Regions from separate parts of the Candidatus Limousia pullorum genome, predicted to be linked through region 2. Evidence: predicted binding sites of a transcription regulator. Region 2 holds the regulator's gene; the other holds the start of a gene.

Region 1 (16,537 bases), 1.2 Mb from region 2:
GGCAGTTCCCACCAAGGGAAATTTAATGAATACCAAAAAGTCCTTAGCTCTTGCAAAAATCGGTTTTGATTTGCTTGATAAAAAGAGAAACATTCTCATAAGAGAAATGATGAGTCTTATTGACAAGGCAAATGAAATTCAGGGAAAAATCGACGACACCTATGCCGAGGCTTATTTAAAACTCCAAAAGGCAAATATCCTCATGGGTTTCTGTGATGAAATAAGCCAGACGGTTCCCCTGGACAACAGCATTAAGCTAAATTACAGAAGCGTAATGGGTGTTGAAATTCCCATTGTCACCATCGACGAAACACAGCCTGAAAACTTTCAGCTGGACTACGGTCTTTACACAACCACTGACGCTTTGGACGAAGCTCATTTAAAATTTGTAGAGGTTAAAAACCTTACAGTTTTACTTGCTGAAATCGAAAACAGCGTCTACAGACTTGCAGACGCCATTAAAAAGACTCAGAAACGTGCAAACGCTCTTAAAAATATAATGATTCCCCGCTTTGAGGAAACCATAAAATTTATAACCGACGCTCTGGACGAAAAAGACAGAGAGGAATTTTCAAGACTTAAGGTTATTAAAAGAACCAAGTCAAAAAACAGCGGTTCAGATAAAGAATAAAAAAATTACACAGCTTTGGGTAAATCTCAAAGCTGTGTTTTTTTATGGAATAAAAATATTCTTACCGATTTCTACAGCCCTTGAATAGGGACTGTGACCTATTTCTTGGGTTTTGACAACAGGCGTTTTTTCATCAATAAAATGCAATGCTATTTCCTCCAGGGCTTTTGTTCCCTGTTCCTTTTCAAGCTGTGTAAATGTTCCCAGTATTACTCCGTTTACTTTTTCAAAAGATTTTAAGCTTTTAAGCTGTGCAAACATGGAAGTGATTTTTGGAACATCCCCTCCAAGGCTTTCCAAAAGGAGAACCTTTCCGCTTAGGTCAGGAAAAAACTCCGTTCCCGCCAGTTTTAAAAAGCACCTTATATTTCCGCCTATCAAAATGCCTGAAAAGCTTTCTCCCCTTAAAAACCTGTATTTAAAATTCAGAAAATCATCGCTTATACTCTTATTAAAGTCATTAAACCTTTGTAAAGGGCTTTCTGAGCCGCTGTGCTTGATTATATTTCTTATCTGATACAGGAATGAGCTTGCTGAAGTTTTGCTGTACAGGGCGTTTATAAGGGCTGTAAGATCACTGTAACCAAAAAATGGCTTAGGGTTATTTTTTATAATATCAAAATCCAAGTAATTTAAAATTGTATTTGATAAATCTCCCCCTGATATATCGAATATGGCGTCAACTGTTTTATCCTTATAAAAATTTAAAAGTGCATCTGCCCTGTTTTTTTCTGTTTTTAAAAATGACAAAACATCATCTGAAAATATGTAGGGACTTTCCGCTGTTTCTATTCCTATTGTATACAATGTGTTTTTTAATTTTTGTATTTCGTCTTTTCTATCTATCGAAAGCGGATTTGAACAGCACACAAGGGCGGCTTTTCTTATTCTCTGCATAATTTAACCTCTCTTTTTCAATGCATAAATACCACACGCAACGACACCTAAAACAGCCTCTATAATTATGGGAACACTTATAGGTATTTGAATATTAGGATAAGAAGAAAACACAACCATATAAATCTGACATGTAAACAACACTATAAGAAGTGTAAAAAGAACAATCGTTGAGAAAGTCATAAATCTGTTTTCAAAATAATTCATTAACGGAATAAGCATTAAACCAATTACTACAGGTAAAAAGATAAACCATTTACTTCCGTATGAGCTTGCCTGAGTGCCGTTCCACTGTATGGCGATATTATACGGAAGAATAAAAAATGATATTACAGCAAACACAGCCATAACAGAAATACTGATAATTTCACAAATTGATTTTTTATCTTTTTTAATCACTACTATCACTCCGTTTCATAAGTCAATTATATCACACAAAACAAAAAAGTACAGCAAAAGCCGAAGCCTTTGCTGTACATATATTAAGATATTCTAAAGGAGTAAACTTTTTATCAATACATTCCGCCCATATCAGGTGCAGCTGGAACTGCTGGTGCAGGCTCCTTAATATCTGTTACCAATGACTCTGTTGTGAGAACCATTGCTGCAACAGAAGCTGCGTTCTGCAATGCGCTTCTTGTAACCTTAGTTGGGTCAACGATACCTGCAGAAATCATGTCTGTGTACTCTTCTGTAAGTGCGTTAAAGCCGTATCCAACCTTACCGGCTGATTTTACGTTGTTAACGATTACAGAACCCTCAAGACCTGCGTTAGCTGCGATCTGACGAAGTGGCTCTTCCAAAGCTTTAAGAACAATCTTAACGCCTGTTTTCTCATCGCCCTCTGTCTTGTTGTAAAGCTCTTCAACTGCCGGAATAGCGTTGATAAGTGCGATACCGCCGCCTGCTACGATACCTTCCTCAACAGCTGCCTTTGTAGCTGCAAGAGCGTCTTCGATTCTGAGCTTCTTTTCCTTCATTTCAATCTCAGTAGCTGCGCCAACCTTGATAACTGCTACGCCGCCTGCAAGCTTTGCAAGTCTTTCCTGAAGCTTCTCACGGTCAAAGTCAGATGTTGTTGTTTCAATCTGTGAACGAATCTGTGCAACTCTTGCTGCTATCTGACCCTTATCGCCTGCGCCGTCAACAATGATTGTATTTTCCTTGTCAACCTTAACCTGTCTTGCAGTACCGAGCATGTCAAGTGTAGCCTCTTTAAGCTCAAGACCAAGCTCTGATGTGATTACTGTACCGCCTGTGAGGATTGCGATATCCTGAAGCATTTCTTTTCTTCTGTCGCCAAATCCAGGAGCCTTAACTGCTACGCATGTGAATACGCCTCTGAGCTTATTGAGTACCAATGTTGTCAGTGCCTCGCCCTCAACGTCCTCAGCGATGATGAGGAGCTTTCTGCCTGACTGAGCGATTGGCTCAAGCAAAGGAAGAATTTCCTGAGTATTAGAAATCTTCTTATCTGTGATAAGGATATATGGATTGTCAAGCTCTGCAATCATCTTATCTGTATCTGTAACCATGTAAGGTGCGATGTAACCTCTGTCGAACATCATACCCTCAACAACGTCGCTGTATGTCTTTGCTGTCTTTGACTCTTCAACAGTGATAACGCCGTCCTTTGTAACCTTCTCCATTGCCTCTGCAATAAGGTTACCGATTTCCTCATCAGCAGAAGAAACTGTTGCAACTCTTGCGATATCGTTGCTTCCCTCAACAGCCTTGCTGTTCTTTGTAAGAGCCTCAACTGCTGCCTCAACTGCATTTGCGATACCCTTCTTAACTACCATTGGGTTTGCGCCTGCTGTAACGTTCTTCATACCCTCACGGATGAGAGCCTGTGCAAGCAATGTAGCTGTTGTTGTACCATCGCCTGCGATGTCATTTGTCTTGATTGAAACTTCCTTTACAAGCTGTGCACCCATATTCTCAAATGGGTCGTCAAGCTCGATTTCCTTTGCGATTGTAACACCGTCGTTTGTAATAAGCGGTGCGCCGAATTTCTTGTCTATAACAACGTTTCTGCCCTTAGGACCAAGTGTAATTTTAACTGTATCAGCAAGCTTGTCGATACCTTTCATAAGTGACTTTCTTGCTTCCTCACCATATGCTATTTGTTTTGCCATGATAAATTGCCTCCATTTATTTATACTATTCGCTTATTATCTTTTTAATTATTCTACAACTGCGAGAATATCGGACTGACGAACGATTGTGTACTCTTCGCCGTCAAGCTTAACCTCTGTGCCTGCGTATTTGCTGGAAATAACCTTGTCGCCGACATTTACATACATCTTAACCTCTTTTCCGTCTACAAGGCCGCCAGGACCAACTGCAACGATTGTTGCAAACTGTGGCTTTTCCTGAGCTGCAGAAGAAAGGATAATTCCGCTCTTTGTTGTCTGCTCAGCTTCCTCAACTTTAAGTACTACTCTGTCAAGCAATGGTTTAATATTCATAATATATATGTCCTCCTTTAAATAGCTATCATTGTTTAGCACTCTTTATCCTTGAGTGCTAAGTATATTTTATACCATATCTTTGAAAAAATCAAGTGTATTTTGACCTTTAAAGGGAAATTTTTTAAATTTCATAAAACTGACACATTGTCATATTCTTTACAGATACAAAAAAAGCAGGAAATAAAAATATACTCCTGCTTTTTCTAAATTATTCTTTTGTCTTTTATTCTTCGCTTTTCTCAGGCAATAAAACAGCTTTATTTTGAAGCGTTTCGTCAAGCTCAAAGCCAAGTTTCTCTTTTGCTTCCGTATTCACATAGAGAATAAGCTCGTTTAAGTATCTTACCGGCATCTCGGCAGGTGTTCCGTCATTTTGAAGAATTTCCACTGCCATAAGAGCTGACTGCTTACCTACATCCACATAGTCAATTCCATATGCGATTGTACAGCCCTTTTGAACCATCTCTTCATTGCCGCCCACAACAGGAATTCCGTGCTCGTAGGCTACAGCTGTTATTTTATCTATATTCTCTATCAAAAGTTCATCATAAGGAAGATAGATAACATCCACCTTTTCAATCATATCAGTTATATATGAATCAAAGTCTGTGGTATCATTTACAGGATATTTTTCAAATGTCATTTCATTTGTCTGTGCCTGTGTTTCTGCCAGAGAAACCTGTGTAACTGAACTTTCGTTTAACTCATCATATACAGCACCCACTGTTTTTGCTTCCGGGAAAGCTGTTTTTATTAAATCTATCTGTTCAATACTCGGTGAATAGTCAGATACGCCGGTAACATTGGCTCCGGGCGCTTCATTGGTGTCTATAAGCTCTGCTTCCTCCGGGTCATTTACAGCGCCGAAAACTATCGGGATATCCTTTGTGGCATTGTACGCTGCAACTGCATTTTCTTCGGAAATAGCAAATATCAAATCAACACCGCTGTCTACAATGCTTTGAGCCATATCTGAACACTTTTCGCTGTCACCCTCTGCGTTCATATAAACATACTCTACATTTACGCCCTCGGTAAAACCTCTGTGTTCCATAGCCAATACAAACTCGTCGTATACGTCGCTGTATTCCTGAGAATCGTCAAACTGCATTATTCCTATTTTATACTGACTCAACTCTTCGGTAGCTGTCATTGTTGTCTGTGGTTCAGTGGATGCAGGTTCGGTAGTATCAGTATTATCTTGATCTGAGTTATTGTTTACAATATACATTATTCCAAAAATTATTGCCAGCACGATTAAAGCTGCAACCGGTATAATAAATCTAAGGTTCTTTTTCATGTAATCATTAAGTACAAACATGTAATCATTCCTTACAAAATAATTTGCCGCAGATTTACACGACTACCTATATATTAACCAATAAGAAAGTTTTTGTCAACCTTAGCGGATTTCCGTGTCCGGTTATGAAAAAAGACAACTATCCAAAAGGGATAATTGTCTTAAAATCTCATATAAAAACAAACTGCACCAAAAGCATATAGAGTACAGTTCCTCCGCCTACTGACAGGAGAAGGTTATGTTTCCATTTATGGAGTATTACTATAACCACTATGGCTATAAGCTCGGGTAAACCGTATGTTCCTGAAATAAAAGAAACATCTTTTAAACAGTAAACCACAAGCATACCGATTACCGCAAAGGGCAAAACCTTACCAAGATATGATATAAAGGGAGGAACCGGTTTGTTTCCTCTGAAAAGCATAAACGGCAAGGCTCTCAAAACAAATGTAACTGCCGCAATAATCAAAAGAGTTATTACGGACTGAACAGCAGTCTGGGTCATCTGGAAAGCCTCCTTTCAAGAGGCGCTCTGAACACTGTCAGCGCTGTAAATATGCATATCATAGCAGGAATAAGGAAATATGTAGATAAAAGCGGCAAAAAGCTTTTAAAAATTATAAGACACAAAGCTGTGCATCCCACACCGATAAGCGCCGGACTGTGTTCTTTAGTGCTTTCCCACTGTTCAAGAAAGATAACCACAAAAAGAGCCGTCATAACAAAGTCTATGCCATTTGCATTAAACTCTACAAACTGTCCTATAATTCCTCCAACAGTACAGCCGGTAATCCAATAACAGTGGTTGAGAAGTGTGGTCACGAAATAATATCTGCCTTTATCTATGTATTCGGGAACGTATTGAGAACACACAAGAGAATAGGTTTCGTCTGTCAAACCGAACATGCAGTATATTTTTTTCGCCCCTATCCCCTTATATTTTTCAATAAGTGACAGACCATAAAACACATGCCTTATATTTACCGCCAAGGTCATTATCACTGCGTTAAAAATACTGAATGGCTTATTCAGCAAGTCAACCGCTACATACTGCATTGAGCCGGAATAGACCGTACTCGCCGTAAAGGTTGTCCACAAAAAGTGATATCCGCTTTTTGCCAAAAGCACTCCGAAACCACATCCAAGAAAAAGATACCCGAATAATATGGGTATTGTCTTTGGAAAGGCAACCTTAAATACATCTTTGTAAGAACTCAATTTTCATCACCCGCAAATTTTGTACATAAATTAAAGCTTATTTCTTTTTAACGCCATACATATAAACCTGGCATTTTATCATTCCGTTATAAAGCTTTCTTCTTTTATCGGCTTTTCTGCCGAAGCATTTTTCAAAGTCATCATCAGGACTTATAACCGTATATCGTATATCCGGAGTATGTTTATAGTTTTCTCCCAGCACCTTGTAAAGCTCTTCGGCACTTTTCAAATCCAGAAGTCTTTCACCGTATGGAGGGTTTGTTATAACCGTACAGCGTTCCTCAGGACATCTAAACTTTCTCACGTCGCCGTATTCAAATTTAATCATATCTGCGACGCCGGCTTTTTGAGCATTCTCCAAAGCAGTTTTTAAAGCTTCTCTGTCTATATCGTAACCGTAGCCCCTAAAGGTGCAGTCCTCACGTTCTGACTCCTTTGCTCTTTTCCTCTCCTCTTTCCATATATAGGAAGGAATCTGACTCCATTTTTCGGCGGCAAAATACCTATTTATACCAGGAGCGATATTTTTCGCCTTTAAGGCAGCTTCAATCAATATGGTTCCGCTTCCGCACATGGGGTCTGCAACCACATGATTTTTTCTTACACCGGATATTTCAGCCAACGCTGCTGCAAGAGTTTCCTTAATAGGTGCATCGTTTGCCTTTTCTCTGTATCCACGTTTGTGAAGTCCTGCTCCGGAAGTATCAATCATCACACTTACTCTGTCCTTGAGAATAAGAAACTGTATCTGATGAACCGGTCCGGTTTCCTCAAACCATGGAAGCATATATTTTTCTTTTAATCTTTCCACAACCGCCTTTTTGATAATCTTCTGGCAATCCGGAATACTGTGAAGCTTAGAGCTTAAGCTTCTTCCTTTTACCGGGAAAGCGTCGGTTTTGGATATGAATTTTTCCCACGGAAGAGCTTTAACACCCTGAAAAAGTTCTTCAAAGGACAGAGCTTCAAATTCACCCATGAGAATCTGTATTCTCTCAGCATATCTTGAGCAGATATTTGCTCTCGCCATCATTTCAAAGTCACCTTTGAAAATTACTCTGCCGTTTTCCGGGGAAACTTCCTCTGCCCCTAAAAATCTAAGCTCGTTGCCAACCAGACCCTCTATTCCCAAAAGGCATGGCGCTGAAAAGGTATATTTCGGCATATTATTCTCCTGTCGTTTTATATTTTTAAAAACAGCCACAATTAAGGGTACCGGGAAATCCCGATACCCTTTGTTCTCTGTTTAACCGCCCGAAGGCTTATTTATTTCTGTATCGTCATCAAATGCTTTTTTATTCACGTTAAGTCGTTGTACCTCAGAATATCTATTAAACAAAGCGAATTTTTACCTTGCCGCTGTGCGGCAGTAATGTTATTCTTCGATGGTTGGCTCCAAAAGTCCGTATGCGCCGTCCTCACGCTGATATACAACATTAGCTTCGTTGGTATCGGCATTTACAAACATATAGAACTTGTGACCAATCATATTCATCTGAAGAATTGCCTCGTCTACAGTAATTGGCTTAACGGGAACCATCTTTCTTCTAACAAGATGATAATCGTCCTCAACGTCTTCAGGTTCTGCATTATCTCCAACAACAAGGTCGTCGATTGAACCTTCTCTCAGCCTGCGGCTGAGTTTCGTCTTGTTTTTTCTTAACTGCCTTGACAACATATCTGTTACTGTATCTAAGGCATTGTTCATCTCAGCCTGTGAATTCTCAACACGATAAATCATACCGTTATCTCTGATTGTGATTTCAACAGTCTGACGATTTTTCTCAACCGTCACAACAACGCTTGCTTCTGCATCCTCGGAAAAAATCTTCTGGAATTTTGAAAGCTTCTTTTCTACCCTCTCTTTGAAATTATCTCTGAGTGTAACTTTTCTTGCTGTGTAAGTAATCTTCATAACAATGCCTCCTTTTAAGACCTTAAAAAATCCAAGATCTTATTTTTACATTATTTATTTTTTATCTTCTGCCATTGCCATTGCCTCTGCGGCTGTAGCCACGGCTTTCTCCGGCTCGTTTAAGGTCGGACATCTTGTCCTCGCTTGTCTGTTTAAATTTTGACATCATATCTTCAAAGCTTACCGGACCATCAGATCTTCTTGAGGGCTGCCATTCAAAATTTCCCGGTGATGTTACAGGAGCTGCTGCCTCTCGTGGCTTTCTCTTTGCAGGTTTTTTCTGTTCAACTGCCTGCTTCATTGAAAGACTTACCTTTCCTTTTTCTCCAAGAGAAAGAACCTTTACCTTTACAACCTGATTTTCCTTTACAAAGTCTCTGATTTCACTTACATATGTAGAAGCTACTTCTGATATGTGAACCATACCTGTTGTACCGTCCGGCAAATCAACAAATGCGCCAAACTTAGTAATTCCAGAAACTTTGCCTTCTAATATGCTGCCAACTTCAATTGCCATAAATTAAAATACCCCTTATGTTTTTAAAAATCCTTATTTATATAACAGATTATTTTATGAACCTGTAACATTTACAAAAACTCTTTCGCCGTTTTTAACATAGTCCAATTCAGTTCTGGCGATTTGTTCCATGTACTCGGCGTTTTCCTCGTCACTGTAATTTTTCACATTTTGAATTTCCTCAATTTTGATTTCCTGAACCATAATATCGGTTTCAAGGTCGCTGAGAGTCTGATGTTTTTCAAGAATCTCAATATGCTGATTCAAAAGTGTTACAACGGCATAAACCGCAAAAACAACAAGTGCTAATTTTATTGTAAGACCAATTTTATTGATCTTTTTCTTTTCCGGTTTTTTTATTTCTTTAAGCTCCGGCTTACCGTATGTTTTGGAAGCGGAGGATTCCTTTACAGTACCGGAAAGATTATCCTTTTTATCAGCAGTGGTTTTTGTCCTATTTTTTACTGCCAAAAGACTTCACCTTTTTCCTTTCGATAAAAAAATCTTTCTATATACCTTTACAATATTATACAACATTTTGTTTATATTTTTCAATAGTGTTTTGAGAAACTTTTGAAAAAATTTCTTTACAGCGGCGGAAATTTTTGCCGCAGCTGTAAAAATAAAACCGTACAGTTTTCCGGTCAGCTGTCCTATGGTCAGCCTCAAAACAGCAAAGGAAAAAGCACAGGCAAATATTGTGTACCAGCGCACCACTCCGCTGCTGAATCCCAAAGCAAATGTAAAGACCGAAAAACCTGCCGCAGTCATAAATAGAATGTCGCAGATAAAATTTGATATAAAGCTATTTGAAAAAATCCTGCGTATCAAGCGAAAAACCTCATATTCACCGTACACAAAAGCTCCCAGCACAAATGACCACAGCAGGCAGTGGTATTCCATTTCTATAGTAACTTCCATAAGAATACCGCCTACCTGAACAGCTTGGAAACAAGACCCTTTGAGGGTGTACCGGCTGTTGTATACTGCATGGCATTTACATTGCCCTCAACGGTTACATCGCCTGTATCAAGACTCAGCCTTGTTATATGCAATCCTGTGCCTTTTATCACAAGGCCGCCCATTTCGGTTATAAGACTTACAGTCTGCTCATCAAAACCCGAAACATCACGGACGCCTGTAAGCTCCATTTTTCTGCGGTTGTCGATAATAACGTTATGTGGTTTGGTCTGTATGCTATTTTCGTTCATAAAATCGCCTCCTGAATAAATTATATGGAAACGATTTAATTTATATAACTACATTATCAAACCGCTTTATACATGCTTCCCGCGTCCTCTTTTTTTGCGTATTCGTTTACGCTTACCACTTCAATTTTGATGGTGCGTGCTCCGAATACTATCTCTATAACATCGCCCACCTTTACATCGTAGGAAGCTCTTGCAATTTTTCCGTTTACCTGAACCTTGCCTGCGTCACAAGCCTCATTTGCAACTGTTCTTCTCTTTATAATTCTGCTGACTTTAAGATATTTATCAAGACGCATTTTCTTTCTCCTCTTTGTTTCCATATTTGATGTTATAACCATCTGTTTAATTAAAACTTAAAATTTTTAGAAATATAAAAAACAAAGGACCGACAAAATGCCGGTCCAAAAAATTACTCCTGTGAATCCTTATTTACGGCATCCTTGAATGCTCTTCCTGGCTTAAAAGCCGGTACCTTTGAAGCCGCAATTTCGATTGGCTGGTTAGTTCTTGGGTCACAGCCTGTTCTTGCGTTACGGGTTCTCTGCTCGAAAGTACCAAAACCTACAAGCTGAACTTTCTCACCTTCAGCAATGGTCTCTACTATTGTGTCCAAAACAGCATTGATTATCTTTTCTGCGTCCTGCTTTTTTACTTCGCACTTTTCTGCCACCGTTGAAATGAGTTCTGTTTTTTTCATAATTCTTCCTCCGTAAAACAAATATATATTAAAAATTTAATTACTGATTTTTTTAGCTTCATCCCAAAGTTCATCAAGAACTTCAATTCCCGCTTCCTTCATATTTATATCCTTTTCAGAAGCAAGCTCTTCAACCTTTCGGAATCTCTTGGCGAACTTGTCACAGGCATCGTAAAGGGCTTTTTCTGAGTCCTCTTTAAGAAAACGTGAAACATTTACCACTGCAAACAGCAAATCGCCAAGTTCCTCGTGGATGTTTTCTTTGTCTGAATTTTTTACAGCCTCTTTAAGCTCGGAAAGTTCCTCGGAAACCTTTTCCATTGCTCCGTTGACGTCGTCCCAGTCAAAGCCTACTTTGGCGGCTTTCTGCTGAACCTTTGTGCTTCTCATAAGCGCAGGAAGGCTCTTTGCCACGCTGTCAATAGCGTCGGACTGAGTTTTCTGTGACTTTGTTTTCATCTTTATGTTGTCCCAGTTTGTGAGCACCTTATCGGATGTTTCGGCAACAACATCGCCGAAAACATGTGGATGTCTTACGATGAGCTTCTTGCAGACGCCGTCGCACACATCGTCTATATTGAAACCGCCCTGTGACTGTTCAATCTCAGAGTGAAAAACAACCTGAAGCAAAACGTCTCCAAGTTCCTCTTTTAAAAGCTCTGAATCTTCTGTGTCGATGGCTTCTATTGCCTCGTAAGTTTCTTCAATAAAGTTCTGTCTTATGCTCTTATGGTCCTGCTCACGGTCCCAGGGACAGCCCTCGGGGGATCTGAGTATTTTCATTATTTCAACCAGGTCGTTAAAACCGTATGAATCCTTTTTTATGTAATCCAATACAATCACCCCTAAAAAAACAATACATACATTTTAACCTAAAATACTTCATTTTTCAAGTAGTTTTTCGATTTTTTCGCCCCCGGGAAATATTTTCATTTCTTCGGCAGAAAATGTCCGCAAAAGCACCAAAAATATCAAATAAATCACCGCAGAAACAGCAATAGATAACAAAACGGCAATTTTTTGAAACATTACCGAGGCAAATGCATTATATATTGCCGCCGCAAAAGAGCAACATATTATAGCTGAGATAAGGGGTTTCAGCACACAATTAAGCAGATTAGGCCTTACTTTTGCGTGCTTGCACAGACAGTAAAAAAGCCCGAAAAAGATGTATATATAGGCAAGAAGCGAGCCTACTGCCGCACCCTGAATATTTAGATTTACGTTTCTCACAAATAGGTAATTTATAAGTATTTTTATTCCCATTCCCACAACAAAAAATTTAAGAGGAAGTGATATTTTACCTATTGCCTGAAGCATACTGCAAACAGGCGTACATGCGGCAATAAATATAACGGACAGTCCCATTATTTTCAGAACTTTTGCGCCGATTACAGCCACATTTCCGCCGAAAAACAGACTCATAATCGGATACGACAAAAAGAACAATCCAAGCCCCGAAGGCAGTACAATCGCCATTGTAATTCTTATCACTGTTTCTATGGATTTCTTTATTTCCTTTTTGCTTCCCTTTGTAAAAGCCGTTGTGACGTTTGGCATTGCGCATGTTCCAAGCACCTGAGTAAGGGCTGTTATAAGCTGCATTATCGTCAAACTACAGCTGAAACATCCGAACAGATAGGTGTGAATGGTTATAGGATTTTCCGGCGTTGGAATAGCAGGTATGGTGTGGTTTAATGCTCCGTCAAAACATCTGAGCAGCTGCTCTCTGTTTTCCACTGCGGTATGATAAATCACATGCTGTATAATGGCTGAATCCACTGTTGAACTTATGCTCATCACCAAAGATGTTACGCCTATAGGAATAGCAGTTTTAAAAATCAAAAGAAAGGTTCTTTCACTTTCTTTTCTTTCAATTGGTTTTAAATAATACTCCTGGGGAATACCTCGCCTTGATTTTCTGTATTTGCAGATAAGATACAAACAGGAAAAAATGCTTCCCAGAGTAATTCCTCCGATTGCCGCCGCAACGGATATTCCCGCCAAGGTATTAACCGCCTCAGCTTCTGACTCAAAAGTCATTCCGAAAAAAGTCCCTGTCTTTTGATAATTGGCTGTTCCTGCAAATACCACTGCGGCGGCAAGTCCCAAACCTACAAACAGCTTGCACAAGGCCTCTATAACCTGGGAAACTGCCGTCGGCGACATGTTTCTAAGTCCCTCGAAATATCCACGGTAAACCGACGCAACGCATCCGAAAAAAATCGTGGGCGATAGTACAAGCATTGAATAGATTGCATAGGTCTGTTCTATAAGCTTTACGTAAAAAAAGCTTCCTGCTGCCATTATCAAAAAGCATATTAAGCCGGTAATAACAAAAAACGGTTTTGCGGATTTAAAAATTTTTCGCACCTCACGGAAATTTTCCCGTGCGGCGCTTTCCGAAATCAGCCTTGAAACAGCCACCGGAAAACCCGCTGTGGCTATGGTAAACAAGGGTATGTAAATTTCGTAAGCATTGCTAAAAAGTCCCGTGCCTATTCCTGCAAAATCATCTCCGAAAACGGCGAAAATTCGTGTAAGAAATATTTTGAAAAACATTCCGCATATTTTTACCGCAAACATCGCTCCTGTAAGCAGAAAGGCTCCTGTTATAAAATTGGAGGTCACGCCTTTTGCGCTGTTATTTTTTACTTTCATAATTTATCACCTGTAAAAAAATGGGCGGGCACAAAGCCCGCCTCTTATGTGCTTATTAAAAAATATGCACTACTTGTCTTTTTATTACAGGTTTTAAAATTAGTCTTCGCTTTCTTCCTCAAGAGAAGCTCCGCACTTATTGCAAAAGCTTGAATCCTTTGGAACTGCGTTTTTACATTTTGGACAAATTTTTCTGTTTCTCATTGAAGCACGCTTTGCCTGAACCGCATGTAACTGCTCCACAAGTATATCTATTTCCCCTGTCAAATCCTCAAGGTCGTCCAAATCCAATGAACCGGCCTTTACTTCGTTATAATAAAGTCTGCCAAGCTCCGTATACTTTTTCTCAATCTCGTTTTTGATGTTGTTGGCACTTATTGCCAAAACAGAACTGTCGGCAATATCTGTGGCTTTTTTTCCGAAATCATCTATAGCCGCTTTTGCGTTTACCATTACATCATCAAGAATACTCATATTACTGCCTCCTTTTTATATTAAAAGTATTTAGCATAAAATTCGGCTATGCCTTTTTTTCTTTCTATTATTTCATCAAACCTTGTATTGTATTCGTACGGATACTTAAAATTAAATATTCTTTCCAGTCTGTCTGTTCCGAATTCTTTAAGCTTGGTTACAGCCCCTGCTCCGCATCCCAAAACTGTATGGGTTTCGTCCATTACAAACACATTGTAACTGCTTTCAAATTCCTCTTTCGCCCAGCCTACATTTTCCAGATTTCCAACCATTCGGCTCTGTCTGTAAAGATAGTAGGGCTTATATCCCAGAGCTGAAAGCTTTTCTTTTGTGTATTCCAGCATAAGTGAAGCGGTTATTCCCTCCTGCTTCAAAATCTGTTTGCCCTCTGCGGTAAGTCCGGAGCTTTTTTTCATGGACAAAGTGTGAACGGTTATACTTTCCGGGTCAAGCTCGCATATACCGTCAAGTGTATTTCTAAAGCTTTCTATTGTATCTCCCGGTAAGCCTGCTATAAGGTCCATGTTTATATGTCCCACTCCAGCCTGTCTGGCAAGCTTAAAGGCGTCTATTGCCTGCTGAGCAGTATGGCGTCTGCCTATATTTTCAAGTACATTGTCGTTAAGTGTCTGAGGATTAACGCTGATTCTGTCTGCTCCGCCCTCTAAAACAGCTTTAAGCTTATCAAATGTTATTGTGTCAGGACGTCCGGCTTCTACGGTAAATTCTCTGCAATTGCTTAAATCAAAAGAGGATTTTATTGCGTCCAGCAGGATTTTAAGCTGTTCGGCCGATAAGGTTGTGGGAGTACCTCCGCCTATATAGACAGTTTCCAGATTAAGTTTTAAGCTCTCTGCAATTTCCGCAGTTTTCTTAATCTCTTTTACAAGCAATTCAAGATATGGTTCTACAAGGTGCTTTGCCTTTTCCACCGACTGGGAAACAAAGGAACAATAACTGCACCTGCTGGGACAAAAGGGAATTGAAACATAAAGACTGAAAGAATTTCTCTGAGAAAGGTCTAATATCTTTCTTTCATTCTTTTCGGTTTCGCAGGCAAGGTCTGTTTTTTCTTCGCTTACAAGAAGCTTTTCTCTGAAATATTTTTTTGCCTCTCCCTCACCCATATCGTCCTTTAATCTTCGCATGAGCTTTATTGGTCTTACTCCTGTAAGAAGTCCCCACTTAGGAACATATCCTGTATACTGGGTAAAAAGGTCAAAAACCAGAGTCATCAGCGCGAGCTCTTCGTCGCCCTCTGTCAGCGGCGCTGTTACGGTTTTGTCAAACTCACCGTCGAAGAGTCTTGCTTCCATTTTATCCTCTGTTATTGCAGTGTATACAAAAGGTGGTTTCATATCTTCTCCATCCATATATTTCAAAACCGTTATTTTGTCGTTGGGGAAAAACACCCTTGTCAGGTTTTCAAGTTCATATAAATAATCGTGGTTAAAGATATATACTTCCATTCCTTTAATTCTCCGTAATAAAAATTTGTAAATTTATCAATCCATATATATATTGTATTTTCTCTCGTGGTCAAGTGTTGTAGGTCTGCCGTGGCCCGGGTAAACTCTACAGTTTCCGTCAATAGCTTTTATTTTTCCAAGAGATTTTAAAAGCATATTCATATCTCCTGTAGGCAAATCTGTTCTTCCGACTGACTCACAGAAAAGCGTATCTCCTGAAATCAGATTATCTTCAAATAAAAGGCAAATTGAACCTGCTGTATGACCGGGAGTAAGCATAATTTTAATATCGGTATTTCCAAGCTTAATAATACTGCCGTCATCAACAAGCATATCGGGAACTATTTTTTCCATACCATTTGGCGGCAAAAAGCTGCTTGAAAGGTTTATATCATTATCACCAAGGCTTGGTTTCTCCACTCGGCTTATTACAATTTCTGCATTAGTAAGCTCTTTAAGGGGAGCAGTACCATAAATATGGTCAAAATGGGCGTGGGTTAAAAATATATATTTTATTTTTGAAAAATCACAGTTTAAGCTTTTGAGAATATCAATAATCTCATCTGTTGCGGGATCAACAACTGCCATTTCACCGGAAATTGTTTCCTCAAGGAGATAACAGTTTGTCGCCAAGTCGCCCAAAGTGAATGCCTTTACATCAATCATTTTATCAGCTCCTTTGAATCTATGGTTATTGTCACAGGTCCGTCATTTAGCAGTTCAACCTTCATATCTGCGCCGAATACTCCCTTTTCAACCTTTTTAACACCATTGGCTTTAAGCTCACTGCAAAAAAGTTCATAAAGAGGTTCCGCTGTTTCCGGTCTTGCGGCGTTTATGAAATTAGGTCTTCTGCCTTTCCTGCAATCTGCACAAAGGGTGAAATTGGAAATAACCAAAGTTTCACCCTCTACATCCTCAAGAGAAAGGTTCATTTTGTCGTTTTCATCTGTAAAAATCCTCAATCCGGATATTTTTGCGGCGAGAACCGCCGCATCTTTATCCGTATCCTGAGAATTTACTCCAAGTAAAATTAAAAATCCTTTATTTATCTGCCCCTTAATCTCACCGTC
Region 2 (16,537 bases):
TTAGGCAGAGAGGCGGTGCTGGGTCAGGACGATGAGCTGAGTATTGCCATGATTGCTTTTCATGAAGCGGTGCTTGACTACAGCCGTTTTAAAGGGCCTTTTATAAATTATGCTCGTTTGCACATTAAACACAGGCTTATAGATTTTTACAGAAAAGAGAAACGTCACCGTGGCTTGATTTCTCTTGATACGGAAACGGAATACGAGGACAGTCCCGCCCTTGTTGATACTTTGGAGGAAACAAAAAACGAGCTGGAGGAGTTTAAGGCTTTAAGCGATACAAAGGCGGAAATTAAGGAGTATTCCACCCAGCTTGAGAAATTTTCCGTTGATTTAACAGAAATCGCCGAAAACACCCCAAAGCAAAAAAGAACATTAAACGCCTGCTTTAAAGCTTTGGAATACATGGTAAACGACAGCCGCCTAATGGAAAACTTTCTTAAAACAAGAAAAATCCCCATAACGGAGATTTCAAAGAACACCAAGGTGGATAAAAAGACTTTGGAACGCCACAGAAAATACCTTGTGGCAATTACTCTTGCTTATACCAACGGATACGACATTATCAGAAACCACATTAAGGGAATAAACCCTAAAAAGGAGGGAGAAAATCCATGAAATATCTTGTAATGGAACGACACGAAAGCTATGTTATTGTCCTTGACGAAAACGGCAGATTTTTTAAGGTTGCAAATATGGATTATGCTCCCGGCCAGACTTTGACAAAGGTTGTGCCAATGGAGGATATAAAAGCTAAAAGAAAAAAACGAATGGGCTTTTTGGCTCTGTTTATAGCGTTGATTGCCATTGTGGGAATAGGGGCATGGTTTTTACTGTTTTCCGGGGTTATTTCCGGCGGCGGTGACTCAAGGGTCTACAGGTTCTATATGGGCGGAGATATTGCGGTCACCTGCGACAGCGAAAATAAGGTGACAAAGATTGAGGGTCTTGACGAAACGGGAAAGGCAGTTTCTCAGGTTGATATAGAAAATAAAAATATTACGGATATATCTATCGAGCTTCTTGAAAAGGCTTACTCAATGGGTTATCTTAACGAGGACAGCGAGATTTTTGTGGCTATTGAGAATGAGTATAACGACGACAACCCTGCCCTTGAAAGAGCGGCGGACAGCCTTGAAAATTACGCCGAGGAGAAATACGATATAGAGGTTGAAAAATCATCTTGGGATGATTATCTTAAAGATACATCAAATCAAAAATATCAAATAGATGATTAAATAAAAAAATTTAAAAAAATTTTTATGAGACCCCGATTTTAGAAAATTTTCTGCGTATTCTTTTTATGAAAACAAAATAAAACAGTTTTTCAAATAAAGAAAGCGAGGAATTGATTATGAAAAAAACATTATTTAAAAAGACAGCGGTTTTGGCAGTGGTATTGACATTGGCGGTTTCTGTATTTGCAGGCTGCGCAGGTTCACCGGCGGCTACAGAACCACAGCCAACAACACAGAACCAGGTTGAAACAACAGCTGAAAGCACTTCAAATACACAGACAACAGGCGAAATCTCACTTGAAGAGGCAAAGACAATAGCTTTGGAATATGTGGGAATATCACCCTCAGACACAGATATCTACAAGGCTGAGCTTGACGATGGAGTTTATGAAATCGAATTTATCTACGACAACTTTGAACACGAGGTTGATGTAAGTAAAACCACAGGCGAGGTTGTAAGATATAAAAAGGATGCAAACTACATGGGCAACGGAGACAGCCAGACAGCTCAGAATGAGATTGACTTGGAAACAGCCAAAAAAATAGCCTATGAGTACGCAGGTGTTTCAGCGGAAAACGTGACAATGTATAAAGAACAGCTTGACGACGGAGATTACGAGATTGATTTTTCCGACGGAACCTATAAGTATGAGGTTGACGTGAGAAAAGCAACAGGCGAAGTTGTAAAGTTTGATAAAGAAACCATTAACAACATCCCTTCATCAACAAGTGCTGGCTCAATAAGCTTTGACGAGGCTCTGAACATAGCCTATAACCATGCAGGAATTTCAGCGGACGCAGTGACCAAAAAGGAAATAGAGCTTGACCACAACCGTTATGAAATTGAGTTCAAAGCAGACGGCTATGAGTACGAATATGAAGTTTCCCTGGACGGAACAATTTTAAAATCCGAAAAGGACAGAGATTTCTTTTAATAGTTAATTATAAAAATATAACCCATGATTATGTTTAAATCCATAATCATGGGTATTTTTATTGAGTAAAGTTTTTAATACTCATTGCAAACCTGGAAAATGTAGAATTTCAGGTAATATGACTCGTCAGCCGCCCAGAGTATTGGATGGTCTGGAGCCTGTGTTCTGAATTCAACCTGACGGAGTCTCTTGTGTACATTTTTTGCCGCCTGACCGATTGTCTTTGTGAAAAGCTCGTAGGTCATAAAGTGGGAGCATGAACAGGTGACTAAAAATCCTCCGTCCTTAACAAGCTTCATGGCTCTTAAATTTATCTCTCTGTAGCCCTTTGTGGCGTTTTTAACTGAGTTTTGAGACTTTGCAAATGCCGGAGGGTCAAGTATAACCACGTCGAATTTTTCGCCCTTTTCCTCAAGCTCAGGAAGAAGCTCGAAAACGTCACGGCAGATAAACTTAACCTTGTCGGAAAGTCCGTTAAGCTCTGCATTTTTTGTTGCCTGTTCAACTGCAAGCTCGGAGGCGTCAACGCCTAAAACACTTTCAGCTCCCGCAATTCCTGCGTTGAGAGCAAAAGAACCTGTGTGGGTGAAGCAGTCCAAAACAGATGCGCCCTTGCAAAGCTTTTGAATTGCAAGACGGTTGTATTTCTGGTCAAGGAAAAATCCGGTTTTCTGACCGTTTTCAATGTCCACATGATATTTAACACCGTTTTCGGTTATGATAACGTCTGTGTCAAAGGGCTTGCCCAAAAATCCCTTGGTGCGTGGCATTCCCTCCAAAGACCTTACCTTTGCGTCGCTTCTCTCATAAACTCCACGGATTTCAATTCCGTCCTTTTTCATTTCTTCCACGAGAAGTGACATTAAAAGCTTTTTGTGAATGTCAATTCCCAGAGCCAAGGACTGAACCACCAAAACATCGGAAAACTTGTCAACAACAAGTCCGGGGAGAAAATCTGCCTCGCCGAAAATCACACGGCAGCAGGAGGTGTCCACAGTCTTTTTGCGGTACTCCCATGCGTTTCTAACTCTCTCACGAAAAAAGTTTTCGTCGATTTCAGCTTCAGGATTTCTTGTAAGCATTCTAACTCTGATTTTTGAATTGCTGTTTATAAAACCCTTGCCCATTGGGTAATCGTCAAAATCCAGCACATTTACAATGTCGCCGTTTTTATAATCCCCTTTAACCTTGGAGATTTCGTTGTCAAAAATCCACATTCCGCCGGATTTTAAAAGTCTGCCTTCGCCTTTTTTTAATATTACGTTTGCCATAAAGCTCAATTCCTCTTCTTTTTTCTTTGTTCTGATTATAACATAAATTTCAATAAAATAACAAGGCGTACATTAAATATGATTTAATATAAATTTCTCGATTGCTAAAGCCACGCCCTCGTTATCGTTGGAAGCGGTTATGTAACCGGCGGCTTTTTTTACTTTTTCCGAGCCGTTTTCCATGGAAATCCCAAGACCTGCGTATTCAATCATTGCAAGGTCGTTGTCGCCGTCGCCTATAGCTATCATCTCTTCGACTTTAATGCCGTAAAGCTTGCCCAAAAACTCCATAGCTGCCGCCTTTGAAACACCGCTGTTAAAAAACTCCAAAAACTCAGGCTTTGAGGTGCAGAATGTAACCTCATTAAAGCTCTCATTTTGTAAAGCTTCCTGAAAGCTTTTTATCTTTTCCGTATCGTCGTACCAGAGAATTTTTGTAACGCCCTTTTTCGCAAGAGCTTCTTTACTGTCAATCAAAATGGGTTCAACTCCGGAAAGCCTTTTGTATTTGTTTACCCTTTCGTCAATGCGGTTCACAAAAAGCCGGTTTTCGCACCAAAGACAGATTGTGACGGAGCGTTCCTCTCCTAACTTTAAGATTTTTAAAGCGTCATCTTTTTCCAACGCTTTGTGGAAAAGTATTTCGCTGTTTTCGGGATTTACAATCATAGCCCCGTTGTAGGTGATTGCAGGAAAATTAAGGGGCAGAAATTCGCCGTATTTTAGTATGCCCTGAATTGGTCTGCCTGAGGATACGGTAAAAACAACGCCCATGTCAACAGCCTTTTTTATGGCTTTTGAGGTTTTAGGACTTATTTTTCCATCACTGTTTAAAAGAGTCCCGTCCATATCTGCGGCAATAAGTTTGTATTTCATATAATCACTTCATTTTCTTTTGTTGATATTTTCATTATACCATAAAATCAAAAAAAGTTTTAGTTGTACATTTTATATTTATATTTTATAGAAAATTTAAAATCCGCAGTGTGTTTTTGCAGACTGCGGATTTTTTTGGTGGACCTGGAGGGGTTCGAACCCTTGACCTCTCGGATGCGAACCGAACGCTCTCCCAGCTGAGCTACAGGCCCATTGCTTTTATATTTTTATATTATATCACTAATTTAGAATTTGTAAATTCAAAAAATAAACCCCAATGTGAGCGAGCCATTCCAAAGACTAAATAAAAGGTTTCGCCCGCCTTGAAATGGGGTTGATTTTTAAAGAGAAGTTTTGCAAGGCGGAGTTAAAAGACGAAACATAATGTATGTGTCGGTGTATGTGTTGTCTGGGTTTTTGTATCCGCCGGGGACGGTTGCTAAAATCTTAAAGCCCAAACGCTGATAGAGCTTTATCGCCGCATAGTTTGTGCTTACAACTGCGTTGAACTGTATTCCTCTGAATCCCGCCTTTTGCCCCTCTGTTATGGAGTCCTCAACTAAAAGTCTGCCGAGACCTTTGCCTCTTGCGCTTTTGGTGAGTCCGTAAGAGCAGTTTGCTATGTGTCCGCAGTTGCCTGCGTTGTTGGGATGAAGAATGTATATTCCAATCATCTTATCGCCATCAAAAAGACAGGCGGTTCTTGTCTGGCTTTTGAAAAACTCGTCAGCTTCCGTTTCTGTAAAAGGCACGTTTTGCGGAAAGCTGTTTTGCTCCTCAACAACCTCGTTCCAGATTGCGGCTGCGTCTTTCAGATATTTTTCTTCATAAGGAATGATTTTGTGATTTTCGTTTTGGGTCAACTTTAAGACTTCTTTCCTTTTTAATTTAATGTTATTTATCATCGCTGCTGCGAACTTTTTTAAAGTAGATGATTACACCTACAATCAAAAACAGCGCTATTATAACTCTGTATACAATGGCTGCCGTGCCGGAAAACAGGTCGGCGGTCATAAGCTGGTCGGCAAGACTCCATCCGAACATGAAAAATAACAGCAGACTTATATAATAACAAAACTTGTGTACCGTTTTACCCATATAGACAAGATAAATTCCTATAACTGCCCATACTGCGGTAAAAAGATAACCTGTAAATTGATCCATGTAATTCCTCCGGATTTATTATTATTTTCTGTATCTTCTGCCCCTTAATGTTTCTAAGTCATCATCGTCATCGTCAAAATCAACATAAAGGTCATCGTCGTCGTAATCGTCGGGGAGTTCTTCCTCTTCTTCCTCATCATCCAGCATATCGTCGTCGAAGTCGTCGTACAAATCAACCTCTTCTTCGTCCTCGGTATCCTCGTCTGTATTATCATCGTCGTAATATTCCAAGTCCTCGTCGGTGATTTCTACGTTTTCCAGCTCGTCTGCTTCGTTCTCGTCCTCATCGTCGAACTCGCTGTAAAGCAGGTCCTCATCATCTATGCTGTATTTAGATGCGCCCTTACTGTTTTCTTCAAATCTGCTGCTCTTTTTAGGAGCGACAGGTTCATCGTCAATATAGGTTGATGTGATTTCCGGTTCTTCTGTTTTTTCGGTATAACGCTTTTTCTTTGTTGAAGCTATAACAGAATCGAAATCCTCGGAGTCATCCTTGTATCTTGGCTGACGTCGTTTTGGTTCAGCTTTCTTTTCTTTAACAGGAGTTGACTTTTTGGCTTTAACAGGTTTTTTGCCTGAATTGCCTTTGTTTTTCTGAGAGGTGAAATAAATAAAGAGAAAATACAGACAGAAAACAAAGCTTCCGATGTAATTCAAAACAGTCATAACCTGATTTGTAGGGAAAAGCTGATTTACAGGGTAGCTTAAAAGAGTCCAGATACCCTGATATGCCATATAAACACCGAAAGGCTTAAAAAACGGGTACTTTCTGAACTTTGGCATAAAAAGAATTATTGCGGAGATAAAATACATTACCGCACATATGATTGTAAATATTATCATAATGAAAATCTCCTTTGTCTGCGAATAATAGCTGTAGTTTAACAGACTACTAAATAAATACTTTATGTTAATTATATCTTTGTTTAACAGTGGTTGTCAATCGGTTTTTATTGTAATGTGTCAAAAAATATCATAAATCATTAAATATGGTGATATACAGCATTTATCGGATTTACTTTTCCTTATATGAAAGAAAGGTGAATAGAAAATGAATATTAAAAAATTTAAAATAAACACTTGACTTTTGCTGACTTTAATGGTACATTATAGATGTAGTTAGCACTCGGGTTTATAGAGTGCTAATGAATAACGGCGATTGATTTGAGGTGAGTGAAATGCAGCTTACACAGAGAAAACAAAAAATCTTATCCGCCGTTGCAGAAAACTATCTGATGACCGGTGAACCGGTGGGCTCCAAGTTTCTTCAGACCGAAACGGATTTGAATGTATCCTCGGCAACAATAAGAAACGAGCTTGCGGACCTTTCCGCAATGGGTTATCTTGAACAGCCTCACACTTCCGCAGGAAGAATCCCCACTTTGATGGGACTTAGGTATTATATAGATAACCTCATGGAGATAAAGCCCATAAACCCCAGGGTTGCAGAGTACATCACAAGGTCGCTGGAGTCGCATTCTGAAGCTCCTGAAAGCATATTGTCCGAAGCCTCAAAGGTTGTGGCAACGGTCACGGGACTTACAGCGATAACCACAACGCCTCCTTCTGAGGACGTGAGAGTTCACAGACTCCACTTTGTACAGACAGGAAGGCACACGGGAATGACGGTGCTTGTGACCTCCTCGGGAATGATTAAGACCCAGCTTTTCAGAACAGAGTTTGTTTTAACTCCTGAAATGCTCAGGGTGTTTGATGCGGCTTTAAACGAGTGCTTTGCGGGAATGCCCCTTGAGGACATCACCATTCCCTTTATCCAGACCACGGCGGCATCATTCGGAAATCTTTCATTGTTTATGCCAAGCGTGCTGGTTTCGGTAAGTGAAGCGGCTCAGCAGGCGACAAAAACCCAGATGACAGTTTCCGGTATGACTAATCTTATGTTCTCCGGCGGAGAATATATGACAGATGTAAGGGCGGCAGTTAGTTTTTTAAACGACAGAGAAAGACTCTCTGAACTGCTCCATACAAAGGTTTCCGAAAACCGTATATTTATAGGTGAGGAAAGCGGAGAGCCGGAGCTTAAAAACTGCTCGCTGGTGGTATCGAGATACGATATTGCAGGCAGAACGGCGGGAGCCGTAGCAGCGGTAGGAATAGGAAGAATTGATTTTGCGGCGGTTATGTCGGTTGTAAAGTTTACAGCAGAGAAAGCCGGAAATCTTATAAATGAACTGGTTGAAGTTTAAAAGTTAACTATAATATATAAATAAAAATCCCTTTCATTTTAAGGAGATGAAAACATGGGTAAGAAAAAAGAAGAGAAGAACACCGAAGCTCAGGAAACCAAGGTTCAGACTGAGGCTGAGGCAAATCAGGAGCCTGTGGAAGAAACACAGGACAAAAATGCAGAAGAGCTTAAAAAGGCTCAGGACGCATTGGCGGCTCAAAAGGACAGCTATTTAAGACTTGCCGCAGAGTACGACAACTACAGAAAGCGCACTCAGGCGGAAAAGCTTTCAATTTATGACGACGCTACCGCAAAGGCAGTTGAACAGCTTTTGCCTGTAGCAGACAGCCTTGATATGGCACTGATGAATATGGGCGACGCTCCGGATGAATTTAAAAAAGGACTTGAGCTTGTAAAAAATCAGCTTGCCGCATCACTTGCTAAATTAAAGGTTGAGGTTTTCGGAGAAGTTGGAGAAGAGTTCAACCCGGAAATTCACAACGCAATTTCCACAGCGGAAAATGCAGAACTTGGTAAAAACACAATCTCTCAGGTTTTCCAGAAAGGTTACAAAATAGGAAACAGAGTAATCAGACACGCAATGGTGCAGGTTGCCAACTGTGACTGATAAAAATTAAACAGACAACATACTAATTTATGATATAAGTATTATCGGGAGGAATTTATTATGGCAAAGACAATAGGTATAGATTTAGGTACAACAAACTCTTGTGTAGCAGTTATCGAAGGCGGCGAGCCTGTAGTTATCCCTAACGCTGAGGGTTCAAGAACAACTCCGTCAGTTGTAGCATTTAAGGGCGGCGAGAGACTTGTAGGTCAGGTTGCAAAGCGTCAGGCTATCACAAACCCTAACACAGTTTCTTCAATCAAAAGAGAAATGGGCTCCGACTACAAGGTAAATATCGAGGGCAAGAGCTACACACCACAGGAAATTTCCGCTATGATTCTTCAAAAGCTTAAGGCTGATGCAGAAGCATATCTGGGCGAGAAAGTAACACAGGCAGTTATCACAGTTCCTGCATACTTCACAGACGCACAGCGTCAGGCAACAAAGGACGCAGGTAAGATTGCAGGTCTTGACGTTAAGAGAATTATCAACGAGCCAACAGCTGCGGCTCTTTCATATGGTATAGACAAGGAAAAAGACCAGAAGGTTATGGTTTACGACTTGGGCGGCGGTACATTCGATGTATCCATCATTGAGATGGGCGACGGCGTTCAGGAAGTTTTGGCAACAGCAGGTAACAACCGTCTCGGCGGCGACGACTTTGACCAGAGAATTATCAACTGGATGATCCAGGGCTTTAAGTCAGAAACAGGCATCGACCTTTCAGGCGATAAGATGGCTATGCAGAGACTTAAAGAAGCTGCTGAAAAGGCAAAGATTGACCTTTCAGGTATCACAACAGCAAGCATTAACCTTCCATTTATCACAGCAGACGCAACAGGTCCTAAGCACCTTGACATGACTCTTACAAGAGCAAAGTTCAACGAGCTTACTTCAGACCTTGTTGAAAGCACAATGGGTCCGGTTAGACGTGCTCTCTCCGACAGCGGACTTCAGATCGGCGAAATCGATAAGGTTTTGATGGTTGGTGGTTCTTCAAGAATTCCGGCTGTTCAGGAAGCTGTTAAGAACTTTATCGGCAAAGAGCCATTCAAGGGCATCAACCCTGACGAGTGCGTTGCAGTAGGTGCTGCTATCCAGGGCGGCGTTCTCGGCGGCGAAGTTGAAGGACTTCTCCTTTTGGACGTTACTCCGCTTTCACTTGGTGTTGAAACAATGGGCGGCGTTATGACAAAGGTTATCGACAGAAACACAACAATCCCAACAAAGAAGAGCCAGATTTTCTCAACTGCTGCTGACAATCAGACACAGGTTGAAATCAACGTTCTCCAGGGTGAGCGTGAATTTGCAAGAGATAACAAGCAGCTCGGTCTCTTTACACTTTCCGGCATTGCTCCTGCAATGAGAGGTGTTCCTCAGATCGAAGTTACATTTGATATAGATGCTAACGGTATCGTTAACGTATCCGCTAAGGACCTTGGCACAGGCAAGGAGCAGAAGATTACAATCAGCTCTTCAACAAACATGTCCAAGGACGATATCGACAGAGCAGTTAGAGAAGCAGAGCAGTATGCAGCAGAGGATAAGAAGCGCCGTGAAGAGGTTGACGCTAAGAACGAAGCTGAGAACATGGCATATCAGGCTGAGAAGCTTGTAAACGAGAGCGGCGACAAGATGGATGCTGCCGACAAGGAAGCTCTCAAGACAAAGGCTGCTGCTGTTAAGGACGCTATCGCTAAGAACGATAAGACAATGATTGACGCTGCTAAGGAAGACCTCCAGAAGAAGCTCTATGAGGTTTCTTCAAAGATGTATCAGCAGGCTGCTCCACAGCAGAACCCACAGGGCGCACCTGACATGGGCAACATGGGCGGCAATCCTTACGGCCAGGCTCCAAACGGCGGCGCACAGCCAAACGGAAACGTTTATGACGCCGACTTTACAGATGTTGACGGTCAGAACTAATTGATTGAAAATACTAAAAGGCGGCGGCAGTAATGCTGTCGCCTTGACTTGTGATTTAAGATAAAATAAAAAATCTTTAAAAATACTTGACAGACAGCGGTGTTATTAAATATATTATTATAGGTCTGACATTGTCAGAGTCAAAACCTTGTTATGGTTTTACGGTGCAAAACGACTGCATTATTTTTTAAAAGTTAGGTGAGAAATTTGGCAGATAAAAGAGATTATTACGAGGTTCTGGGTATCAATAAGGATGCCTCAGAAGATGACATAAAAAAAGCTTTCCGTAAAATGGCTAAAAAATATCACCCTGACCTTAACCCCGGTGATAAAGAGGCGGAAGCTAAATTTAAAGAGGTAAACGAAGCCTACGAGGTTTTGTCGGATAAGGAGAAAAGGGCAAGATATGACCAGTTCGGCCATGCAGGAGTTGACCCCAACTTCGGCGCAGGCGGAGCAGGCGGCAGTCCTTTCGGTCAGGACATTGACCTTGGAGATATATTCAACAGCTTTTTCGGAGGTTTCGGCGGATTTGGCGGCAGAAGAAGCGCAAATCCTAACGCCCCTGTCCGTGGCACTGATGTTGAAACAACAATTTATATTTCTTTTGAAGAAGCTGCAAAGGGCGCTAAAAAACAGGTTAATTACAATCATATTACAACCTGTGACGAGTGTAACGGCACAGGCGCACAGAAAGGCACTTCACCGAAAACCTGTCCAACCTGCGGCGGCTCTGGTCATGTTACAATAAATCAGAGAACACCTTTCGGCGTTGTTCAGACCTCAAGAGTCTGCGACACCTGTAAGGGCAAGGGAAGAGTTGTTGATAACCCATGTAAGAAGTGCGGCGGCAACGGCAGAGTTAAGAGAAACGGAACAGTTGACGTTACTATTCCCGCAGGTATCAATGAGGGTCAGATTTTAAATGTAGCCGGAAGAGGCAACAGCGGTACAAACGGAGGCCCGGCAGGCGACCTTCATGTATATATAAATGTAAGACCTCACCCGATATTCGAGCGCCGTGGTGACGATGTATGGTGTGAAATCCCGATTACATTTGCTCAGGCGGCTTTGGGTGCAGAAATCACCGTTCCTACAATCGACGGAAAGATAAAGTACAGCGTTCACGAGGGAACACAGCCTAACGATATCTTTAAGCTTAAAGGCAAAGGTATTCCGCATCTTGGCGGAAGAGGCAGAGGCGACCAGTATGTTAAGGTCACAATCGAAGTTCCTAAGAACCTTACAAATGCTCAGAGAGAGCTTATTAAGAAGCTTGACAACTCAACGGGAGAGAAAAATTATGCCCGGAGAAAGGGCTTCTTTGAGAAGATAAAGAGAATGTTTGAAGAGAACTGATACATTTGCATAAACAGACGCCATGTAAGAGATTATAAAAATAATTGTTTCACAACATGGCGTCAATTTTGTATATAATAAAATCGTTAAAACAGACAGAAAGGAAGAGAGGCATGGAGTGGACAGAGATAAATATTTCAGTTTTGCCCCAGGATGCGGATAAGGCTGGAGATATTGCCCAGATGGTTGTACCTTACGGAATTTATATTGAGGACTACACAGGACTCGAGGAGCAGGTTCAGGAGATTGCGCATATTGATTTGATTGATGAGGAGCTTCTGCAAAAGGACAGAAGCCGTGCAATTATCCACGTTTATATAAGCCCAGAGGAAAATCCCGCAGAGGCTATTGCTTTTCTCAGCGAAAGATATACAGCAGAGGGTATCGACCATAAAATCGAAACAAATGGCTGTGAGGAAGAGGACTGGCTCAATAACTGGAGACAGTATTTCCACCCAACACCAATAGGAGAGAAGCTGCTTATCCGTCCTACATGGAGAGATAACTACGATGCAGGCGAAAGAATTGTTTTGAATATTGACCCGGGTCTTGCTTTCGGTACAGGCAACCACGAAACAACAAGACTCTGCCTTGAAACCTTGGAAAAATATATCCACGGCGGAGAAAAAATGCTTGACGTTGGCTGCGGAAGCGGTATTCTGGCTATTGCAGGTCTGCTTTTGGGAGCTAAAGAGGCTCTCGGTGTAGATATCGACCAGATGGCAGTAAAGACAGCAGAAGAAAATGCAGAAATCAACGGAGTTGCCGACAGATTTAATGTTGTGTGCGGAAACCTTACAGATAAGGTAAGCGGAAAATACGACGTCATCGCCGCAAATATTGTGGCTGACGCCATTATCATGCTTTCATCAGGGGTTAAAAACTTTATGGATGAAAACACAGTTTATATTATGAGCGGTATAATCGACACAAGACGTGACGATGTGGTAAATGCAATTAAAAATGATTTTGAAATCGTTGAGGAAATCGCAGACAACGGCTGGGTATGCCTTGTGGCAAATGCAAAATGATAGTTTTTAAGAAAATAAAAGTGGTTTATATGTAAACGAACTGTTATTTTTGTACATCATTATAATTTTGTCAAACACTTATCACATTGATATAATAATATATACGTTGTTGAAGAAATTATAAAACGGTCGGAGGTTTCAAAAGTGAAGAAAAACAACAAAAGAGATACTATAAACCTGTTCTTTTCAGCGTTTCTTGTAACCGCTTATGTTATTTGTTCATTTTTCTTTTCTCAGCTGGCATCTACAATGAATCCAAATATGAGCGGAATTATAAATGTTTTGATTTATTCCGTTTTCGGTGTGATTCTTTTCTATGCCACAAGAGTGGGAGAGGGCAAACAGGTTTTGCGTTTCAGTCCAATGACCCTTGTATTTCTTGTTCTTCCAACATTCTACATAATTTTGGCTTATCTTATTCCGGCAATGCCTTTCGGAAGCGCTATTGCTGAAAATGCCCTGATTATGACTGTGGCTGCTGTGGCTTTCGGTTATGGTTTGCCTTATACTTTTGTCAGCGGATATGAAATCGCTCCGGAAGAGGAAGAGCAGCAGGAAGAAGAAAATGCTGTAGCACTTCTGGAGGATAAGACAGCTTCTGAGGATAGCACTGAGGAAACAGAGGAAGCTCAGGCAAGCGAAGAAGAGATGGCTGACTTGGAAAATACAGAATATTTTCCGGAAGAAGAACAGGAAATCCTCGGCGAGCAGGATATGCTGGACGCAGAGAACAATGCGGAAGAAGCAGCTTTCTATTACGGCGAAGAAGCTGAAAAAGAGGAAAGCTCTGAGGACAGCGATGAAGCAGAGGATGAAAAGTCAGAAAAAGTTGACTAAAATTCTCCTGTGTGCTTGATATTTTAAATTATTGGTGTATTATTGTTAGAGTGGCAATACGACTGGTAATTTAATTTCTCTAAAACTTAATTAAGAGAAAATAAAACCATAGGGAGCGAATTGCCCGTATGGTTTTTATTTTCCCGTTTTGGAAATTTGATTATGTGTGTATTATAGGGTATAATAAAGAAAAGTAAAAAAATTCGGAGGGATTAAAAATGGGTTGTACTCACGATTGCTCAAGCTGCGGAGAGAATTGCAGCGGAAAGACAAACAGCCCCGAAAGCCTTATTGAAAAGCTTAACGACCTCAGTTCCGTTAAAAAGGTAATTGCGGTTGTTTCAGGTAAGGGCGGAGTAGGCAAAAGCATGGTTACTTCCATGATGGCTGTTACATTTAACAGAAGAGGTTTTAAAACAGCGGTTTTGGACGCAGACGTAACAGGCCCGTCAATTCCAAAGGCTTTTGGTATTAAAGGCAAGTGCCTTGGAAACGAGTTCGGTATAATTCCAAGAACATCAAAGACAGGTATCGACGTTATGTCAGTAAACCTTTTGCTTGAAAACGAAACAGACCCGGTTATCTGGAGAGGTCCTGTTATTGCAAATACAGTAAAGCAGTTCTGGAAAGACGTTATCTGGAAGGATGTTGACTACATGTTTGTTGATATGCCTCCAGGAACAGGCGATGTTCCACTTACAGTTTTCCAGAGCCTGCCTGTTGACGGAATTATCGTTGTTACATCACCGCAGGATTTGGTTTCCATGATTGTTGGAAAGGCTGTTAAGATGGCAGAAATGATGAACGTGCCGATTTTGGGTATCGTTGAAAACTACAGCTATTTCATGTGCCCTGACTGCGGCAAGAAGTACAGCATTTTCGGCGAAAGCCACATTGACGAGATTGCCAAGGAATACGGCACAGACGTTTTGGCAAAGCTTCCTATTGACCCTGATATGGCAAAATGCGCCGATACAGGTACAGTAGAGCTTTATCCGGGAAATCTTTTGGAAGAAGCAGCGGATATTATCGAGAATAAACTTAATAAATAAAACAGCTAAGCCGGCATCATTTAAGATGCCGGCTTTTAATGTTAAAAAAGAAGATTTATGAAGAAAATATGGTTTGCTGTTTTATCACTTGCTGGAAATTGCAATCTGAATTGAGGTTGCGTCCTTGATTGATATTACTCCATCATTGTCAACGTCTGCAAGGTACTCATCAAAGAAATCTGTTTCCTGCAATAATTCCACAATGTGCTTTTGTATAAGTGTAACGTCCTCAATTTCAAGGGAACCGCTGTGGTTTACATCTCCCTTTTCATACTGAGCAAGTCCGTCAAAAGCGGAAATTGCTTCTGAAAGGAGCTGGGTAATTGTATCAATTTTTCCCTGATTTGCAAGAATTGAAGTTTCCTGATTTTCAGCAGGTGAAAGAACAATTTTCAGAATATCCAAAAGGTCTGGGTAATCGGAGGAGGCAGGATTTTTAATTATTGAATTTGCCTTATTTATAAGATCATCCATTGCAGAGGTGTCTGTGTCATAAAGTCCGTCCCAGAGGATTTCATAAACTGTAAAGCTTTCAGCTGTAGAACTGTTGATTTTAATTCTGAATTTTGAAGCTGTGCAGGAGTCAAAGGTAATTTTGTGTCCCTCTGTTCCCTGTACGTCACAGCGGTAGTTAAAATCTGTAGCTGCGGCGATTTCTGTCCATACTCCGTCGATTTCAGCTTCCGCACTCATATTTAAAGTGAATTTATCTGATGAGGAGGCAAGGAGTGTAAGTCCTGTAGCGTTGAGATTTCTTCCGGAAAAATCAAGTGTCAGATAAGCAGGATTTTCACTGTCTGTAAAGGAAACGGTCATTCCTGTTGAAATCTGTCTGTCTGTAAGATATGCTGTGTTTCCCAAAGATACTGTGAGATTTTCGGCTTCTGCGGCAGGTGCGTTCTCCATTGGGTTTTGTGAGGAGGTAAATTCCTCTATTGCAGTTTCTATCTGCTCAATCAGTACAGGAATGTCATCTGCTGTTACAAGTCCTGCGTCAAGCTTTTCCTTTATCTCATTTGTAACAGCATTAAGGCTGTCAACTGCGTCCTGAGAAAATTCTCCGCCCTTATCGCCTATGAGAACCTGTGATACAAGCTTTTCCGCCTGAGCTATTGCGTCTGTAAGTGGCTTAAATTCTGTAACTATGTATCCGTTTGGACGCATAAGGTGCATACAGATTTTATCTGACCATGAATGATATGCGCTGTTGATTTTTACTCTGAATTTCATGGTGGTAACAGGTTCGGTGAGAGTGATTTCAACCTCTTCTTCTGTTCCGCCTGAGGTTTGCCATGGTACTTCAATATTTTCCTGTGCAGTTACCCACTGACCGTCCTTGAAATACTCAAGGCTGATATTTTTTACTGCCTGGTCTTTTGGCCACCAGCCTACAAGTGTCAATGACTCTATCATAACCTCGTTGCCGTAGTTGTATACGATGTATGCGTCCTGCATGTTGTCGCTTCCGGGACCGAAGTCAAAATCTCTCATGGTCGGAGCTGTTTCGCTGTGGGGCGGATTGTCCACAAGATAGGTTGTGCTTCCTCCTCTTACCTGAAGATTTTCAAGGGTTATTTCAGGGATGTTAAGAGGTTTTTTCTCATCTCCGTCTGCCGCCAAAAAGCTTTGACAGGACATAACCAAAAGCATTATGGCTATCAATGATGATAAAACCCTTTTGGAAGTTTTAAAAGCTTTCATTTGTACAATCTCCCTTCATTATATCAAGTCGCCAAGGATGTTGTATCCGTCGGTGTATTCTATGTTGTTGGCAAGTCTTGCTGTATCGCCGTTTCTTGAAGAGAGTCTCAAAGCAAGTCTGTAGCCTCTGCCGTTTTCCGGACGCTGAAGCTCTATTGTCTTTTCAACGGTTGAGCCTGACTGAAGCTCTTCAAGACTGCAAAACTCACTGCTGCTTACCGGGTTTCCGTCTGCGTCCAGAAGCACAAGCTCGATTTTATCAAGTGTAAGAGGTGCGGCAAAACCGTAATTCTTTAATGCTACAGTGGCGGTAACAGTGTCGCCGTTTACA

What was found. The regulator HrcA, encoded in region 2, represses chaperone genes, less so after heat shock. The targets are predictions, from matches to a motif close to TGTTAGCACTCNNNNNNNNNGAGTGCTAACA.
Region 1: the regulator HrcA is predicted to act here: its motif matches at 4,033-4,063, upstream of CGICJO_RS08660 (co-chaperone GroES).

Annotation. Positions count from the first base shown of each region.
Region 1 is NZ_CM171614.1:1,888,083-1,904,619, reverse strand. Features, by position in the region: gene CGICJO_RS08680 (V-type ATP synthase subunit D) at 1-631, shown strand, start outside; gene CGICJO_RS08675 (LD-carboxypeptidase) at 674-1,528, opposite strand; gene CGICJO_RS08670 (SdpI family protein) at 1,532-1,927, opposite strand; gene groL (chaperonin GroEL) at 2,041-3,666, opposite strand; gene CGICJO_RS08660 (co-chaperone GroES) at 3,715-3,999, opposite strand; gene CGICJO_RS08655 (ABC transporter substrate-binding protein) at 4,226-5,323, opposite strand; gene CGICJO_RS08650 (branched-chain amino acid transporter permease) at 5,472-5,807, opposite strand; gene CGICJO_RS08645 (AzlC family ABC transporter permease) at 5,804-6,520, opposite strand; gene CGICJO_RS08640 (THUMP domain-containing class I SAM-dependent RNA methyltransferase) at 6,558-7,685, opposite strand; gene hpf (ribosome hibernation-promoting factor, HPF/YfiA family) at 7,896-8,435, opposite strand; gene CGICJO_RS08630 (S1 RNA-binding domain-containing protein) at 8,497-8,952, opposite strand; gene CGICJO_RS08625 (FtsB family cell division protein) at 9,007-9,423, opposite strand; gene yabQ (spore cortex biosynthesis protein YabQ) at 9,430-9,873, opposite strand; gene yabP (sporulation protein YabP) at 9,885-10,163, opposite strand; gene CGICJO_RS08610 (RNA-binding S4 domain-containing protein) at 10,220-10,459, opposite strand; gene hbs (non-specific DNA-binding protein Hbs) at 10,573-10,860, opposite strand; gene mazG (nucleoside triphosphate pyrophosphohydrolase) at 10,897-11,694, opposite strand; gene CGICJO_RS08595 (putative polysaccharide biosynthesis protein) at 11,743-13,521, opposite strand; gene CGICJO_RS08590 (zinc-ribbon domain-containing protein) at 13,621-13,995, opposite strand; gene hemZ (coproporphyrinogen dehydrogenase HemZ) at 14,016-15,464, opposite strand; gene CGICJO_RS08580 (MBL fold metallo-hydrolase) at 15,501-16,130, opposite strand; gene dtd (D-aminoacyl-tRNA deacylase) at 16,127-16,537, opposite strand, start outside.
Region 2 is NZ_CM171614.1:348,878-365,414, reverse strand. Features, by position in the region: gene CGICJO_RS01680 (sigma factor) at 1-618, shown strand, start outside; gene CGICJO_RS01675 (anti-sigma-I factor RsgI family protein) at 615-1,238, shown strand; gene CGICJO_RS01670 (PepSY domain-containing protein) at 1,355-2,173, shown strand; gene CGICJO_RS01665 (class I SAM-dependent rRNA methyltransferase) at 2,248-3,444, opposite strand; gene CGICJO_RS01660 (Cof-type HAD-IIB family hydrolase) at 3,517-4,320, opposite strand; tRNA gene CGICJO_RS01655 (tRNA-Ala) at 4,457-4,532, opposite strand; gene CGICJO_RS01650 (GNAT family N-acetyltransferase) at 4,662-5,183, opposite strand; gene CGICJO_RS01645 (hypothetical protein) at 5,215-5,484, opposite strand; gene CGICJO_RS01640 (hypothetical protein) at 5,506-6,327, opposite strand; gene hrcA (heat-inducible transcriptional repressor HrcA) at 6,663-7,691, shown strand; gene CGICJO_RS01630 (nucleotide exchange factor GrpE) at 7,746-8,300, shown strand; gene dnaK (molecular chaperone DnaK) at 8,361-10,226, shown strand; gene dnaJ (molecular chaperone DnaJ) at 10,434-11,585, shown strand; gene prmA (50S ribosomal protein L11 methyltransferase) at 11,699-12,616, shown strand; gene CGICJO_RS01610 (hypothetical protein) at 12,761-13,453, shown strand; gene CGICJO_RS01605 (Mrp/NBP35 family ATP-binding protein) at 13,672-14,505, shown strand; gene CGICJO_RS01600 (dockerin type I repeat-containing protein) at 14,590-16,206, opposite strand; gene CGICJO_RS01595 (DUF4874 domain-containing protein) at 16,225-16,537, opposite strand, start outside.